Regions from separate parts of the Micromonospora sp. NPDC049523 genome, predicted to be linked through region 1. Evidence: riboswitches for the same ligand, from Rfam matches in the RefSeq annotation. Region 1 holds a riboswitch; the other holds the start of a gene.

Region 1 (5,354 bases):
GCGGTGCGGCTCAGGCGGGCGGGCCGAAGGGCGGTGTGGCTCAGGCGGGCGGGCCGAAGGAGAGGGCGAGGCGGACCGCGGCGTCGCGTAGCGGGGTGAACCGGCGGGCCTGGGCGACCCGGCCGACCCGGTGCGAGAGCCGGGCCAGCCGCTGGGTCGGCCGGCGACGCAGGTTGTCGTACTCGGCCAGGCCGGCGGCGATCGAAGCGGCGCCGGTCAGGCACCGTCCGAGCGTCACCGCGTCGACCAGTGCCTCCCCGGCACCCCGCCCCAGATCGGGGGTCATCGCGTGGGCCGCGTCGCCGATCAGGACCACGTTGCCGTCGAGGTAGCTCGGCAGCGGCGGGGTGAGCTGGTAGAGGTCGTGGCGCAGGATCTCCGCCGGCCGCAGCCGGCTCAACACCTGTTGTACGCCCGCGTGCCAGTCACCGAACCTGGCCCGCAGCGCCCCCGACTCGCCCTCCGGCGAGCGTCCGCCCGGCGGGGTCAGCGCGGTGGCGTACCAGTTGGTCCGGCCGTCCTCGCGCGGGGTGATGCCGAAGCGCTGCCCGCGGCCCCAGGTCTCGTTGACCGCGTCGGTCGCCCCGTCCACGGTGCCCCGCCAGGCGGTCGCGCCCACGTAGCGGGCCGCGCTGCCCGGCCCGAAGATCGCCGTACGGGTACGGCTGAACACGCCGTCGGCGGCCACCATCACGTCGAACCCGGTTCGGTACGCGGCCAGGTCGGTCACCGGGCTGTCGAAGCTGACCGTCGCGGGGGCGAGCGCCCCGGCGAGCAGCCCGAGCAGGGCCGGTCGGGAGATCAGGTACACCGAGTCGCCGCTGCGTCGGGCCATCGCACCCACGTCGAGGCGGGCGATCCGGCTGCCGTCCGGGCGCAGGAAGTTGCCGTGGTGCTGCCGCGCGCCGCGCTGACGTACGTCCTCGCCGAGGCCGAGGGCGTCGAGGGCGCGCAGCGATGCCGGCCACATGCCGAGCGCGGTGCCGGTGCCGACGAGGGAGGGTGCCTTCTCGAAGACCCGTACCGTCCAGCCGGCCCGCTGCAACATGATCGCTGTCGCGAGTCCGCCGATGCCGCCGCCGATGATGCCCGCTCGTTTTGTCATGGGCGGACCGTACTACGGCTGTAGTGGGATGTCACTACGGCTGTAGTGAAACTGACTACGGGCGTAGTCCGTTAGGGTGAGCGGATGTCGTCCCGGCAGGACCAACTCACCGACGCCGCCATCCGCGTGCTCGGCGGACAGGGGCTGCGCCAGCTCACCCACCGGGCCGTCGACGCCGAGGCCGGGCTGCCCGCCGGATCCGCGTCCAACCACTTCCGTACCCGCGACGCCCTGCTCGGTGGCGTGGTCGCCCGGCTGGCCGCGCTGGACCGGGCGGACTGGCAGCGTACGACCGGCGCGGTCCACCCCGCCGACCTCGACGAGCTGGCCCGGTTGCTCGCCGACTTCGTGCGTACGGCGGTCGGTGCCGGGCGGTCGCGTACGGTCGCCCGCCTCGCCCTCTGCCTGGACGCCGCGGTCCGCCCGCAGTTGCAGGCCGACCTCGGCCAGGGCAACGCTGAACTGGTCCGCTGGGGCGCACCCTGGCTGCGCGCGGTCGGCTCACCGGACCCGGAGCGACACTGCCGGCTCATGCTCGACCACATGGACGGCGTGATCATGCACCAGCTCGCCTTCCCCGACCCGGCCTTCGACCCGACCCCCGGACTGCGCCTCCTGCTCGGCGCCATCGCACCCCCGCGCGCCGCCCTCCCCTGATCGGCCGGCAGCCGGCTACGTCTTGTCGGGCAAGTTTCTGTTGCGCCGCCGCCCCCGCCGAGTCTCCTGAACAGGAGGGGCCGGTTGGTCCCCTCCCGGTCGACCCGGTTCCGAGCCGACCCGGTCCGAGCGAGCGGAGGAACCACCATGCCGGTTGCGGGAACCGCCGGTCCGGATGTCTGACCTCCGTACCCCCGGGCGGCACAGCACCGACGCCGCAGAAGTCGACCGCGGACCTGCGCCCGAGCGGGAGTACGCGCCGGCCCCGGCGAAGGAGTACGCGCCCGAGTACGCCCTCGCGCGGCAGCGCGCCGGACATCGCCCCACCCTGCCCGGCCGGTACGACCGCGCCGACCCGGCGAGCCGCCGTACCCGTCCCGGAGCGTCGAGGCAGGATGCCCGCTCCACGCCCACCGGCGACCGCCCGGCTCCGACCACCGCCGACGGCCACCGACCAGCATCATCCACCGATCACCTGACACCGCGTCCCGTCGGTGCCGACGCACCACCCGCCGCCGCCCGCGAGACAGCTTCTCCGGCCGGGCGCGGATCGGGGTCCCCTGCCGGTCGTTCCGAACCGGGGTCTGGTCCGGCGGCGGGTTGGCGGGGTGGCCACCGTCGGCCGGCCGGTCGGGGGGCGCGGATCGGCTCGATCGCCGCCGTCGTCCTCGGCTGGCTGGTCGTGGTGCTCGTCGCCCCGCACCTCAGCGTCGGTCCGGGCTGGCGGTCGTTCGCGCTCTTCTGCCATCTGGCGTGCCTCGTGGTCGGCTTCGGAGCCGTACTCACCGTGGACTGGTTCAGTTTGCGCTGGCTGCTGCGCCGGGAACGGCTGGGCACGGTGCTGGGCATGGCGCACGGGGTGCACGTGCTGATCTGGCTGGGGCTGCTGGGGCTGGTCGCCAGCGGTGCCGCACTGCGCCCCGACACCTCGTCCGGGCTGGTGCAGCTCAAGCTGCTCGCCGTACTCGCGGTGGGGATCAACGGGCTGTTCCTCGGCCGCGTACGCGACCGCCTCGCCCGCGCCGGTGACAACCCTCTGCCCTGGCCCGACCTGCTCCCCGGTGCCCTGGCCGCGACGGTCAGCCAACTCGGCTGGTGGACCGCCACCCTCATCGGGTTCTGGAACGCCAACCACTGACCCGCTGCCCCCTCCCCGCCGCCGAGGAGGGGGCAGCGCAGTGGTCAGTTCACGGAGAGGTGGACGTGGTTGGTGTGGTTGCTGGAGGGGTCGCCGCCGCCGTTGTAGGCCTTCCAGCCGCTGCCGGGTAACCAGATCTGCTTGAACCAGATCACGTAAAGCACGCCGAGGCGGCTGGCGTTCTTGACGAAGTACGCGGCGAGGTTGTCGCCGTACGTCTTGTCGCCGCCGGTGGCGACGCCGCCGAAGCCGCCCTTCTCCGCCGCGAAGTCGCAGGCCCGGCCCTTCGGGTGTTCACCCGAGCCGCCGGTGCGGTGGCAGGAGACGAAGCGGGTGAAGCCGGCCGCCTTGGCCTGGTTCATCGCGTTCAGGGTGCGCGGGGTGATGCAGCCGGTGGTGGTCGGGTCGTTGACGCTGCACGACTCCTTCGGCCACGACCCGTCCGAGTTGCGCGGCGCGGGCTTGGCCGTGGCGGCGGTGGTGGTGCCGGTGACCCCGGGGCTGGAGCCGCCGCTGCCGGCCGCGGCCAGCGCTCGTTCGGCCTGCTGCTTGCGCTTGGCCATGATGTCGAGCTGCTTGCGTTGTTCCCGGATCTCGTTGTCGATCGCCGCCTTGGCCCGGGCCTCCTTGTCGCGTACCTCGATCAGGTTGCGGAGCTGGCGGTCCTCGTTCGCGGCGACCGTGCCCAGCGACGCGGCGCGGTCCAGGAAACCGTCCGGCGAGTTGCTGTTGAGCAGGGCGGTGAGCGGGCCCAGCCGGCCGGTGCGGTACGCCATGCCGGCCAGTTCGCCGACCGTCTGGGTACGGGTGACCAGCTCGGCCTCCAGGGTGCCCAGGTGCGCGGCGAGTTGCTGCTGCCGCTTGGTGGAGTTGTCCAGCGCCGCCTGGGCGTCGAGATAGCCCTTGGCCGCGACGTCGAGTTGCTCCCGGAGGCTGTCGCTGCCGCCCTCGTCGTCGGTGCCGCCGGGGGCGGCGGCGAGTACGGCGGTGCGCGTCGCAGCGGGTGCGGCCAGCGCGGCGGCGGGGGTGAAGGCGCTGGCCAACAAAGTGAGGGTGACCGCGATCGCGGTGCGGACCGCGCGCGGATAGCGGGGTCGTACGGGCGCCAACAATGGCATTCGGTGCACGTCCTTCCGTCAGCCGCCGACCGGGTTAGCTGACGGGTTCGGGACGGAAGATCCCTACCGCTGACGCGGATGCACCCCAATGACGCGATGGTTCCCCGGCTCGCATGTGCGATTAGGCGACGGTCACCGCAGGCGCCGGAGGGCGCCGCCCGGCGGAGACCGGAGCCGAGCCTACCGGCCGGGTCCAGTACGGACAGTGTTGGCTCGTCGGCGTCGGCTAATGAATCGAAATGATATGCCGGATATAAACTGAAAACTTCACCCGGTCGGGGGACAAAATTTAAGGACGAGGAAAGCGAAGAGTGGTCGGGTTGCGGGTGCCGGTAAGGGGCAAGCCGGCTGGAGGTGCGTACCGGATCGGGGTTCACCAGTCGGCGGGGCCGCAGTTCTCGGTGGCGCTGCCGGGCTCGACCTGGAGGGTGGCGTGCGCGATGTCGAAGTCGTCGTGCAGCGCCCCTCGGGCGGCGGCCAGCACCGCGCCGACCTCGGCACCGGCGGAGAGGGTGAGGTGCGCCGAGGCGACCTCCATGCCCGAGGTGAGTGTCCAGACGTGCAGGTCGTGCACGTTGGCGACACCCGGTACGGCACAGAGCCGGGCCGCCACCGTGGGCACGTCGAGGTGCTCCGGCGCGGCCTGCACCAGGATCCGGATCGCGGCTCGGGCCAGTCGCCACGTCCGGGGCAGGATGAACACGCCGATCGCGACCGCGACCACCGGGTCGGCCCACCACCAGCCGGTGTTCGCGATCACCAGCGCCGCGACGATGACCCCGGCCGAGCCGAGCATGTCGCCGAGCGCTTCCAGGTAGGCGCCGCGCAGGTTGATGCTCTCCCGTGCCCCGGGGCGCAGCAGCGCGAAGGCGACCAGGTTGGCCAGCAGGCCGAGGATGGCGACCACCAGCATCGGCCCGGCCAGCACGGTCGGTGGGTGGTCCTGGCCGAACCGGCGGGCCGCCTCGACCAGCACGTAGATCGCGACGCCGAAGAGCAGCACCGCGTTGGCCAGCGCCGCGAGCACCTCCAGCCGGTAGAGGCCGAAGGTCCGCTGCGGGTCGTCGGTGGCACGCCGGGTCGCGGTCATCGCGGCCAGCGCCATCCCGATCCCGAGTACGTCGGTGAACATGTGCCCGGCGTCGGAGAGCAGGGCCAGTGAGTCGGTGGCCAGGGCGGCGACCGCCTCGACGACCATGAACACGACGAGCAGCCCGAAGGCGAACCAGAGCCGTCCCCGGTGCCGCTCGGCGGCGCGCATCGCCTGCGCGCCGTGGTCATGACCCGCGCCCACGCACACACCCTCCGTCGCCGGTCCCACTATGGCCCAACATAT
Region 2 (5,354 bases), on a different contig from region 1:
TTGGTGGACCCGTACGCATCGGAGGTTGTGAGATGACAGGCGAACTCGATCGGGCCGGGCTGGCCCGGCTGCACGACGCCATGGCCGGGCGGGTCGACAAAGGCGAGCTGCCGGGCCTGGTCACCCTGGTGGCCAAGGGCGACGACGTGCAGGTCGACGCCATCGGGTGCACCGCCTTCGGCGGCGACGTGCCGATGCGGCGGGACACCCTGTTCCGGATCGCGTCGATGACCAAGCCGGTCATCGCGACGGCGACGATGATGCTGGTCGAGGACGGCCGGCTGAGCCTGGACGAGCCGGTCGACCGGCTGTTGCCGGAGTTGGCCGACCGCCGGGTGCTCAAGCAGGTCGACGGGCCGCTCGACGAAACCGTACCGGCCCACCGGCCGATCCTGGTGGAGGACCTGCTGACCTTCCGCCTCGGATTCGGCACGATCACCGAACCGAGCTTCGACCCGCCGTTCCCGATCAACAAGGCGGTCCACGAGCTGCAACTCGTACTCGGCGCGCCGGATCCGCGTACGCCACACGAGCCGGACGAGTGGATCAAGCGCTTCGGCTCGCTGCCGCTGATGTACCAGCCCGGCGAGCGCTGGCAGTACAACGTCGGCACGCTGGTGCTGGGTGTCCTGGTCGCGCGGGCCGCCGGCCAGCCGCTCGGCGACTTCTTCCGGGCCCGGATCTTCGAGCCACTGGGCATGACCGAGACCGGTTTCTGGCTGCCCGCCGACTACACCAGGCGGCTGCCCAGCCACTACATGACGGACTTCCAGAGCGGGAAGATGGAACTGCGTACGGTTTCCACCCCGAGCGAGTGGTCCAGCCCCCCGGCCTTCCCCTCCGGCTCCAGCGGGCTGCTGTCCACCGCCGACGACTTCCTGGCCTTCGCCCGGCTGCTGCTGGCGAAGGGGGTGCACCGGGGCGAGCGGTTGCTGTCGGAGGCGTCGGTCGACCTTATGACCACCAACCACCTGACCCCGGAGCAGATCTCCACCGGTGGGATGCTGCTCGGCGGCCGGGGGTGGGGGCTGGGCATGTCCGTAGCGGTCGAGCCGGACGAGATCTCGCCCGTACCGGGCCGCTACGGCTGGGACGGCGGGTACGGCACCACCTGGTTCAACGACCCCCAGCACGACCTGGTGGCCGTGGCCCTGACCCAGACCAGCGACTTCATGTGGAACGGCGGGCTGGACGAGTTCGCCAAGCTCGCCATCGAGGCAGCAGGGTCCGCGCGTTGAACCCGGGTCCTAGCTGATCGACTTCAGGGTTGGCGGCGCCGGGTTGCCGATCGGATACTCCGGGTCGCGGCCGGCACGTACCTCCATCGCCCAGCTCAACTGGGCGCAGCCGTCCGGGGTGCAGCAGGCGCAGGTGCCCGGGGCGTAGGACGTACCCCGGTCCTCGTGCTGGGCGATGGTCATCGCCGCCGCCTCCCAGATCCCGGCGCGGGTCAACGGTTCGTCGACGCGGCTCACGGGGCGAACACCTGACCGGCCATGGCCACCACCTGTGCCTTTCGTTCTGGGGACCGGCGCGCGGCGGCCGGCTCGGAGTAGCGACCGGGGGCACGGTCGGCCACCCGGACCTCGCGGTCGCCGGTGTCCGCCCGATAGGCGAGGTCCATGGTCACGACAGGGACAACGCACGCGTACGTGGTTGGTTGTGGCAACGCGGCCACCGTCCCACTGGTACGGACAGTCCCGGGCGCCGACCGGTTGGGTCGGCACCCGGGACCGGGGGGAGGGCGGGTCAGGCTGAGTAGCCCCGGGTGGCCATCCAGTTGGCCAGGTCGATGGTGGTCATCCAGTAGGAGCTGACCCCGTTGACGAACGCCGGGTCCGCGATCTGCACGGTCCGTCCGCTGTCGCGGTAACCGACCACGGTGAGGTAGTGACCTCCGTCGTACGAGTGCCAGCCGCCGTCGGTGTCGGTCGCCGAGCCGGCGATGTTCGCGACGACCGCGTACCCGCTGCTGACCGCGTGTACGACGTCCGCCTGGAGTTGGTCCATCTGGGCCGGGGACGGGGACCCCTGGATGAACGTGCTCGAGTAGAAGTTGGTCTTGGCCAGGTTGTTCAGCCCGCGGGTGACGTCGTCGGCGGAGTTGGTTCCGTTGAACGTGGTGCCCAGGGCCGCGGCGACGTCGTCCTGGCTCGGCTGGCGGTCGCGGGCGGTCAGGGCGATCCTGGCGGCCGCCGGCCCGCAGTACCAGCCGTTGATCTGCGCCTCGTAGTCGTAGTCGAGCACCTTCGACGCGGGGGGAGCCTTCTTGACCGCCTTGGTCGGTGTCGCCACGGCCTTGGCGGCGGTGGGCGGGGCCGACGACGGGGCCGCCGGTGCGGGTGCCGAGGTCGAGGCACTCGGGGTCGGGGTGGCCGGGCTGGGGGTGACCAGGCTGGGGGCGATCTCGGCGCCGGCCTGGCCGCCCATCTTCTCCGCGACCGCGACGGTCGAGGCGTTGGCCGGCGTCGCCGACCCGTTGCCCTGGGTGAGCAGGATGCCGGTGGTGAGACCCACGGCGAGAACGGCGGCGGAGACGACGCCGGCCCGGTACGGGCTGGCGGTCACGACGCGTCGGAGTTGCTGACGATGCTTCATAAAAATCCTCCGCAGATGTGCCGATCTGCGATCGGGGGCACATGAATCGGGATGGCGATATGTCGCTGCCGGGGGCCGGTTTGCGTGACCTGGGGTACGCGTCATCGGCGGGGCGGATTCACCGCCAGCCGTCGGGTCCGGATCGGGGCGCGCGGAACCGTCACCGCGATGCGGTGAAATGCGCTACCGGATGAACGTCGTCACGCAAATTGCCGGGAGTGGCCTAGTGCGCTACCTTCGCGGGCTGCACCGCGATGCGGGCGAGCCGGGGCAGGTGGCGAGACGGGCCGGGGGGATCGAGGGATGGGCCACGGCAGGTACGGCGCTGCACGAGCATGTTCTCCTTCCGATACCGCCTACCGGGTTAGCTGACGGATTCGGGCGGGAAGCACGCCCTACCACGAACCAACGGTTCGCGGATTCACCCCAGAACTACTGTGGGTCCCCGGCTCGTAACAGTTACGACTCAGCGGGCCTGTTCCGGTGTCACCCGCGGTGACTAAGGGCCGGACCAGACGGGCTGACGTTACTGGGCCGCTTCTGCTCCTGCCAACCCCTCTTGGCCTGCTTAAACCGTGACCCGTGCCGCTTCTTCCGCGCCATCCGGCCCGTGCTGCATGATCACACAGAGTGGTTGTCGCCGTAGTGACCAGTTTGAGTGTGGCGGATGTGCCCGCTCATGTCGGAGATGATGACGGCGCCGGATTTGTCGGCGCGGTGCCGCTCTCCGCGCAATGTCCGGATCAGAGAAATGTCCATTGGGCCGAGGCGGGCTGGGCCCCTTGTCGCCGGCATCGGGCCCGGCGTCCCACCACCCCGGTCGACCGGACCCGGGCGCATCGTGCGACGTCCGAGTTCGTACGGACGGAAGGCGTGCAGGCCATGATGATTGATCGGACCGCCGCAGAGCGCGAGCGAATCGCGCCCGGAATGCGAGGCAGAGGTTGTGAGTGGCTACTGGTCACCGAACAGGAATAGGCGGATGGCCATCCGTACGAGCGGTGGACAGAGTATTTTGGGAATGGAAAACGCCGATGTTGTCGGGAACACCGGGACATCCGTCACCCACTGTTCCGCCTACCGGCGGCACTAAGGCGGGTCAGACAGGGTACAAAGACACTGAGTCTCCCTCTTTGGAAGGACATCCTGATGAACCTTGAGCGACCGATCGCGCCGGATCCGTACGACCTGTTGCCGCCGGTGCCGGCGTTCACCCTGACCAGCGACGACGTACGCGACGGCGAGCCGCTGGGCGTCGAGTTCGTCCACTCCAGCCTGGGCGGCGGCGACCTGTCGCCGCACCTCGCCTGGTCCGGTTTCCCGGACGGGACGCGCAGCTTCGTGGTCACCTGCTACGACCCGGACGCCCCCACCCCCAGCGGATTCTGGCACTGGCTGCTGGTCAACATCCCGGTGTCGGTCACCCAGTTGCCGCGTGGCGCGGGCAAGGCCGGGTCCGTCGAGGGTGGTGCGTTCGCGGTCCGCAACGACTACGGCACCCAGGAGTACGGCGGTGCGGCGCCGCCGGCCGGCGACCACGTCCACCGGTACCTCTTCGCCGTACACGCGGTCGATGTGGAACAGCTCGACCTCACACCGGACGCCAGCCCGGCGGTCGTCGGCTTCAACCTGACCTTCCACACCCTGGCACGGGCGGTAATCCGGCCGACGTACCAGGTCAAGGGCTGAACTTGCCGGAGTAAGTGGACGGCCGACACCGGGGACGGGTTGAACGGTGTCGGTCGTCGCTCTCCGGTCAGGCCTCCGACGCGCCGGGTACCCGGGCGACGGCGAAGACCGACTGTCCGAACGGCGGTCGCACGAGCTGCTCCGCCGCCTTGGTCACCGGCAGCACCAGGCTGTCGTAGACCTTCACCATCGGGCCTTCCTTGGGCATCAGCCGGAACACGTTCGTCGCCATGTAGTAGCCGATGAGGCCGAGGGCGTTCGCGTAGTGCAGCCGCTCCACGGTCAGCCCCGCATCGAGCAGCGCGGCCCGCATCGTCTTCTTGGTGTAGCGCCGTACGTGTCCGGTGGCGATGTCCGCCGGACCCATAGCGAACTCGAACGCCGGCACGATCAGTACGATCGCACCGCCGGGACGCACCAGGTCCCGCATGCTCCGCAGCGCCCCGACGTGGTCCTCGATGTGTTCGAGCACGTTGTACGAGACCGCCGCGCTGTAGTCGCCGTGCTCCTGCTCCGGCTGCGGCAGCAGCATCTGCCGTACCTCGACGTTGGACTCGGCGGCGAGGCGCTCCTTCAGTGCCACCAGCCGGTCGGGATCGGCCTCGGTGGCCGTGAACCTGGGGAAGTGCGGCGCCCACTCGAGCACGTAGTCGCCGAGGCCACTGCCGATCTCGATCGGGTTGTCCCCCAGGTACGGCAGCGCCAGCTCCACAAACCATCGGCGGTGGTTCACCGCGGTCGCGAGACCCTCGAGTACCTCGGACTGAACTCGCTGATCCCCAGTGATTTCTGCCATGCGTCGATTCCTCGCGATCTGAAACTCGACCTGCACCCTGGACCGACAGAGTGAACCATCTACGACGACCGTAGGGAAATTGAGGCATCGGCGTGGCACGAACGGATTGTTCGGTTGATCCGTCCCGTCCGGCTTCCGGACGTACGGGTACAGAGCGCGCCGATGCCCGTGATCGAGCCTGGCTCTCGGTTATCCTCCGATACTCTCCGAACAGATATGACTACCTCTCGTCCGGATACCGCCGATCGACCGAAGGAGCCCGCACCGGAAC

Evidence for each region. A riboswitch is a leader RNA that binds a small molecule or an ion and turns the genes downstream of it on or off. The one in region 1 is predicted to bind cyclic di-AMP.
Region 2: linked by a shared signal. The riboswitch ahead of AB0J90_RS15610 (C39 family peptidase) and the one ahead of AB0J90_RS03995 (hypothetical protein) in region 1 are both predicted to bind cyclic di-AMP.

What each region holds. Positions count from the first base shown of each region.
Region 1 covers NZ_JBFAPP010000002.1:317,363-322,716, forward strand. The annotation lists gene AB0J90_RS03980 (FAD-dependent monooxygenase) at 41-1,105, opposite strand; gene AB0J90_RS03985 (TetR family transcriptional regulator) at 1,190-1,762, shown strand; gene AB0J90_RS03990 (hypothetical protein) at 1,938-2,900, shown strand; gene AB0J90_RS03995 (hypothetical protein) at 2,945-4,018, opposite strand; cyclic di-AMP (ydaO/yuaA leader) riboswitch at 4,026-4,156, opposite strand; gene AB0J90_RS04000 (cation diffusion facilitator family transporter) at 4,392-5,279, opposite strand.
Region 2 covers NZ_JBFAPP010000008.1:348,324-353,677, forward strand. The annotation lists gene AB0J90_RS15595 (serine hydrolase domain-containing protein) at 33-1,238, shown strand; gene AB0J90_RS15600 (hypothetical protein) at 1,248-1,475, opposite strand; gene AB0J90_RS15605 (hypothetical protein) at 1,472-1,630, opposite strand; gene AB0J90_RS15610 (C39 family peptidase) at 1,750-2,598, opposite strand; cyclic di-AMP (ydaO/yuaA leader) riboswitch at 2,937-3,080, opposite strand; gene AB0J90_RS15615 (YbhB/YbcL family Raf kinase inhibitor-like protein) at 3,748-4,287, shown strand; gene AB0J90_RS15620 (class I SAM-dependent methyltransferase) at 4,355-5,083, opposite strand; gene AB0J90_RS15625 (hypothetical protein) at 5,300-5,354, shown strand, end outside.